Regions from separate parts of the Pseudomonas sp. NPDC087803 genome, predicted to be linked through region 1. Evidence: riboswitches for the same ligand, from Rfam matches in the RefSeq annotation. Region 1 holds a riboswitch; the other holds the start of a gene.

What was found. A riboswitch is a leader RNA that binds a small molecule or an ion and turns the genes downstream of it on or off. The one in region 1 is predicted to bind cobalamin.
Region 2: it holds a riboswitch for cobalamin, as region 1 does, so the genes downstream of both, cobO (cob(I)yrinic acid a,c-diamide adenosyltransferase) here and cobW (cobalamin biosynthesis protein CobW) in region 1, are expected to answer to the same signal.

The regions. Positions count from the first base shown of each region.
Region 1 covers NZ_JBIUVO010000001.1:350,962-354,167, reverse strand. The annotation lists gene ACIOUG_RS01505 (CbtB domain-containing protein) at 1-25, opposite strand, end outside; cobalamin riboswitch at 146-368, opposite strand; cobalamin riboswitch at 1,222-1,435, shown strand; gene cobW (cobalamin biosynthesis protein CobW) at 1,533-2,603, shown strand; gene cobN (cobaltochelatase subunit CobN) at 2,607-3,206, shown strand, end outside.
Region 2 covers NZ_JBIUVO010000034.1:27,521-30,726, reverse strand. The annotation lists gene ACIOUG_RS17145 (PQQ-dependent sugar dehydrogenase) at 1-673, opposite strand, end outside; gene ACIOUG_RS17140 (hypothetical protein) at 740-1,324, opposite strand; cobalamin riboswitch at 1,490-1,721, shown strand; gene cobO (cob(I)yrinic acid a,c-diamide adenosyltransferase) at 1,803-2,414, shown strand; gene ACIOUG_RS17130 (cobyrinate a,c-diamide synthase) at 2,411-3,206, shown strand, end outside.

The sequences.
Region 1 (3,206 bases):
TACCGGTGCTGCTGATGATCGACATGGCGCTTCCCTCTGGAGTGTCAGCGGGTGTTTCGAGCGCATGAAGACCCCTGCGAGTCGGGCACGCAGAGGTTCGAACAGCGCCCGCCCACCGCGGGTTTGTTATGTTCAGCGACGCAAATGCGCACTGTGTGTTGCGGGCCGGTCTCCGGGCTCACGAGGGGTTGGCGTCTGGCCGACCTGCAAGCGTCACCTTCCCATGCCGTACTGGCACAGTGGATCTGACGCTTCGCTCGCTTACCGTTGCGGGGGCAGCACCGGACTGACATGGCTTTGAGTAAAGCACATGATTCACCGGTTTCCCGTTTCACCCTGTGAAGGGCACCCGTAACAAGGTGTGTAGGAGAGCATGGGTTGGGGATTTGAGTCAATTGAGTGGGGTGGGTATATCCGTTGCTGCGGTAACGGCCACTTAGGGTTCCGCCCTTACGGCGGGTCACTTTTGGCAAACGCCCCAAAAGTAACCAAAAGGTCTATGCCCTGACGTTCGGCCCTCGCCTAGGCTCGGGTTCCTTCGCTGCGGGATTCATCCGTGGGGCAGCGCCTACGGTTTGCTTCGCTGCACCTCCTCTCGCTGTGTTTGGCTGCGCCAAACGGTCGCTACGCTCCCACCCCCGGATAAATCCCTCCACTCAGCCTGCCGACGGGCCCTCAGATCAAAAGCGGTACTCGAGCTAACGCTCATTGTGTTGAGTGGTGAAAAGCGGATGCGGTCTGCTGTGATTTTTGTTGGAGCTGGCTTGCCAGCGATGACGGCCTGACAGCCGACCAATCTCTCACTGAATGCACCCAGTCCCATGTAGGAGCTGCCGAAGGCTGCGATCTTTTGATCTGCTTTGGCTTTGGCTTTGGCTTTGGCTTTGGCTTTGGATCTTGATCTTCAGCCCCTTCGGCAGGCCGAGCGTAGGTGTTCATCCGGGGGTTAGGCGCGCAGCGCCATGCGGCGAAGCCGCATACATCGAGAGGAGGTGCAGCGAAGCAAACCGGAGGCGATGCCCCCGGATGGACACCGTAGCGAGGGAACACTGAGCCTCAGCGAAGTGCCGTACGCCGGGGCAAAGCCTTTTGGGTTACCTTTTCGGCGTTTGGAAAAGGTGACTCGCTGTAAGAGCGAAACCGCCAGCGGCAACACCCGAAGGAACGGATATGCCCCCAATCCAAAAATCCACCAACCATTGACCGGTCACCACCCGATGCGTAGCCTTGCGCTTTCGAGGTTCTTCGGCCCACGCCGAAGCTAAGAAGGGAACGCGGTCAAAGCCGCGGCTGCCCCCGCAACTGTGAACGGTGAAGTTCGTTGCCACGCCACTGCCAGCTCAATCGACTGAGCCCGCGGGAAGGCGCAACGAATGCCCGGCCCAAGGCCTGAACACCGTCAGCCAGGAGACCTGCCTCGTCACAGATTTCTCACTACAACCGGGCGGGGTGATCCGGTGGCGAATTCTTCCGCGCGCATGCTCGCAGCGGATCTCGTCCCGTATGCCCGCCACCTTGCCAAAGGGCATCCGATGAAAACACTGGCCAAACTCCCCGTCACCATCGTCACCGGTTTCCTCGGCTCGGGCAAAACCACCTTGCTGCGACACATGCTCGACAACGCTCAGGGCCGCCGCATCGCGGTGATCGTCAACGAGTTTGGCGAACTGGGCATCGACGGTGAAATCCTCAAGCAATGCACCATCGGCTGCACCGAAGAAGAAGCCACCGGCCGCGTCTACGAACTGGCCAACGGCTGCCTGTGCTGCACGGTGCAGGAAGAGTTCTTCCCAGTGATGCGCGAACTGGTTGCGCGTCGCGGCGACCTCGACCACATCCTGATCGAGACGTCCGGTCTGGCCCTGCCAAAACCGCTGGTACAAGCCTTCCAGTGGCCGGAAATTCGCAGCGCCTGCACGGTTGACGCGGTGATCACCGTGGTCGACAGCCCGGCGGTGGCCGCCGGCACTTTCGCCGCGTTCCCGGATCAGGTCGACGCCCAGCGCAAACTCGATCCGAACCTCGATCACGAATCGCCGCTGCACGAACTGTTCGCCGACCAACTGGCCAGCGCCGACCTGGTGATCCTCAACAAGGCCGACCAGACCAGCGCGGAAGATCTGGCTCGCGTTCGCGCTGAAGTCGCCGAAGAACTGCCGCCCGCCGTAAAAATCATCGAAGCCAGCAACGGTCGCCTGCCGCTGGACGTGTTGATCGGCCTCGGCGCCGGTTCCGAAGAACACATCGACAGTCGCCACAGCCATCACGATCACCACCACGACGGTGATGACGATCACGACGACCACGATCACGACGCCTTCGATTCGATCTCCATCGAGCTGCCGCAAGCCGACGAAAGCCTGCTGCTCGACGCGCTGACGCAATTGGTGGTCAAGCACGGCATCCTGCGCGTCAAAGGTTTCGCGGCGATTCCGAACAAGCCGATGCGCCTGTTGATCCAAGGTGTGGGCACGCGTTTCGACAAGCACTTCGACCGCCAGTGGGGCGCTGACGAAGCGCGCGTCACCCGTCTGGTGCTGATCGGTCAGGAACTCGACGCCGCGCAGCTCGAAGCGCAGCTGCGCGCCGCGCTCAGCGTTTAAACCATGCACCTGCTCAGGACCCAGCCCGGCGGTTTCGTGTCGGATGACAACATCGCCGACCTTGGACAAACCCCCGCCGAGCTGGTGATCCTATGCAGCGGCGACTCCAGCCTGGCGCTGCTCGCCGAAGCGGCGCAGCAACTGCCCGAGGATTACCCGAGCCTGCGTCTGGCCAATCCGATGCAGGTGCAGAATCACGCCTCGGTCGATCTGTATGTCGATGAGGTGCTGCGTCACGCCAAAGTGATCCTGATCTCGCTGCACGGCGGCATCGCTTATTGGCGCTATGGCGTCGAGCGTCTGGTGGAGTTGTCCGAGCGCGGCGTGCAGGTGATTCTAGTGCCGGGGGATGATCGTCCCGACCCGGAACTCAGCGACCTGAGCACCGTGCCCGCCGAAGATCGTGACCGTCTCTGGCAGTTCCTGCGTCAGGGCGGCATGGGCAATGCGCTGGACTTCTTCCACTGTCTGGCCAACCGCTGGCTGGCGCGGGATTACGCCTGGGGCGAGCCGCAAGCGCTGCCGCGTACGGCGATTTACCACCCACAGAAAAACACCGCCGCACTGAGCGACTGGCAAGCCGATTGGCAGCCGGATCGCCCG
Region 2 (3,206 bases), on a different contig from region 1:
TGTTCGAGCCGACGGTGACGTACAGCTTGCTGCCGTCCTTGCTGGCGATGACGTTCTTGGTCCAGTGGTGGTTCAGCGTGCCGCCCGGCAGGTCGGTGACTTTGATTGGCTGGGTCTTGATCTCGGTCGCGCCGGGTTCGTAGTGGAAGCGCAGCAGGCGATCGGTGTCAGCGACGTACAGGTCATTGCCGACCAGCGTCATGCCGAACGGCGAATTGAGGTTTTGCAGAAACACCGTGCGGGTCTCGGCCACGCCGTCGTGGTCGGCGTCGCGCAGCAGGGTGATGCGATTCGGGCTCGGCACGCCGGCGCCGGCCTTGCCCATGACTTTCTTCATCACCCAGCCACGAATGCCGCTGCTGTCGTCAGGCTTGGGCGGGGCGTTGGTTTCCGCCACCAGCACGTCACCGTTGGGCAGCACGTAAAGCCAGCGCGGGTGATCGAGGCCTTCGGCGAATGCTGCGACTTGCGTGCCGGCCGCGGCGGTCGGTTTGCCGCCCGCAGGCCAGCCGATCGCCGGGGCGATGTTCACCGTCGGGATCAGGGTTTTGTTTGGCTCGGGCAGCTTCGGTGACGGACCGGTGCCGTCGGACACTTGCAGGCTGGAGGATTCACCACAGGCGGCGAGCCCTCCGGCGAGGGCGATGACGAGAGCGAGTTGGGTTTTGCGCATTACTGATCTTCCCTATGAATGCATGCTTAATCATAGAGGAGCGCGCGCACCCGATGGTTCAACTGCTCAACCGCGGGCCTCTTTGAACAGCACGGCGATGCCCGGGTGATAGTTGCCCGCTTCGCTGTGCAACTTGCGGTAGGCGTAGGGGAAATACCAGGCCACTGCGCAGCTGTGTTCCTTTTGCAGGTCGTCGACCATGTCCTGCAACTCTTCGGGGCTGGCGCTGTGCTGGGCCTTTTGCGGGGCGACAAACAGGCAGCCGAGCTTGAGGTCGCTGGCAAAACTGATGCGTTTGGCGTCGCTGGTGATGTCCAGCAGGGCCTGGGTCAGATTCAGGTTGCTGACCCGTGGCCAGCGCTGGGTCGCTTGAAGGTAGGCGCGGTCTTCGGCGCCGGCGATGAACAGGTCGGCGCGGGCATTGCGTTCGCCTTCTTCGTTCTGCTTGCGGGTGGCGGTATCGCAGAGGGTCACCAGTTCGGCCATCCATGCCGCCGCGGAGAGCAATCCGAGATTGGCTTTCTCGTCATGCCAGTAAGGGGTGTCGTTGTCGCCGCGAATGGAGTTGTAGCGGTCGATACAGTCAAACCAGCGTTCCAGCATCGGGCGCAGGAATTCCAGGCGCGGGTTGCTGATGATCATGCCTTGCATCGTCATCATCCTTATTGTTGTGGTGTGCTTTTTCAGTCAAAAAGCATGGCTCTTTGATATCATTTGTCTCAGCGTGGCACAAGATTGGCGTCAGATAATTGATCGGCGGCAGTTATTCGCCCGACGGCCCCCTCTTTAATTGACGCTCCACCCCCAACCCTCTAACCTTCGCGGCTTGTTTCAGGTGCTCTGTGACGCGTGTCGACAGAGTGAAACAGGGAAGCCGGTGAGGGTTGTCTTCAGGCGAAGAACGATCACGATCCCGGCGCTGCCCCCGCAACGGTAAATGAGTGAAAACTGCGCATTGAGCCACTGTGTCGACCGACGCGGGAAGGCGCGCAGTCAGGCGATTCGCCGCTCATGAGCCCGGAGACCGGCCTGATCCATCCAGCGGCATCACGGTGGGCGATGCCAGGCTTTTTGCCGTCTATTCTTGTGCCTGCCCGCCGTTATCCAGCCTCAACGGAGAGCTCCCCCCATGACCGATTCCCCCGAGCGCGACGAACGCCATCTGGCGCGTATGCAGCGCAAAAAAGCCGTGATCGACGAACGCATCGCCAATTCGCCTGACGAGTGCGGCCTGGTGCTGGTGCTGACCGGCAATGGCAAAGGCAAAAGCAGCTCGGCGTTCGGCATGCTCGCCCGCGCCATGGGCCACGGTATGCAGTGCGGCGTGGTGCAGTTCATCAAGGGCCGTAACAGCACCGGCGAAGAACTGTTCTTCCGCCGCTTCCCCGAGCAAGTGCGTTTTCACGTGATGGGCGAGGGCTTTACCTGGGAAACCCAGGACCGCCAACGTGACATCGCCGCAGCCGAAGCCGCGTGGGCCGTGTCCCGCGAGCTGCTGCGCGATCCGTCGATCGGTCTGGTGGTGCTGGATGAGCTGAACATCGCGCTCAAGCACGGCTACCTCGATCTGGATCAGGTGCTCAGTGACTTGCAGGCGCGTCCGCCGATGCAGCACGTGATCGTCACCGGTCGCGCGGCGAAGCCGGAAATGATCGAGATGGGCGATACCGTCACCGAAATGGGCATGCTCAAACACGCCTTCCAGGCCGGCATCAAAGCGCAGAAAGGCGTCGAACTTTGAATCAACCACGTCACTGCCCGGCGGTATTGATCGCCGCGCCGGCCTCCGGTCAGGGCAAGACCACCGTCACCGCCGCGCTCGCGCGCTTGCACCGCAATCAGGGGCGCAAGGTGCGCGTGTTCAAGTGCGGCCCGGACTTTCTCGACCCGATGATTCTCGAGCGCGCCAGCGGTGCGCCGGTGTATCAACTGGACATGTGGATGGTCGGCGAGCAAGAAAGCCGCCGTCTGTTGTGGGAAGCCGCCGCCGAAGCCGATCTGATCCTGATCGAAGGCGTGATGGGCCTGTTCGACGGCACGCCGTCGAGCGCCGATCTGGCGCGGCATTTCGGTGTGCCGGTGCTCGGCGTGATTGACGGCACCGCCATGGCCCAGACCTTCGGCGCATTGGCGTTGGGGCTGGCGCGCTATCAGCCGGACCTGCCGTTTGCCGGCGTCCTCGCCAACCGGGTCGGCACCCTGCGTCATGCGCAATTGCTCGAAGGCAGCCTCACCGAAGGTTTGCGCTGGTACGGCGCATTGTCCCGGGAAACCGGGATCGAGTTGCCGAGCCGCCATCTCGGTCTGGTGCAGGCGAGCGAACTGAATGACCTCGACCTGCGCCTCGACGCCGCCGCCGAAGCCTTGGCCAGCAGTTGCCAGGTAGCGCTGCCACCGGCCGTGGCATTCGCCGCGCCTGAAATGATCCCTGCTGAACCGCTGCTCGATGGCGTGCGCATCGCCGTCGCTCGCGATGAGGCTTTTGCCTTCACCTATGGCGCCAGTCTCGATCTGCTGCGGGCGATGGGCGCCG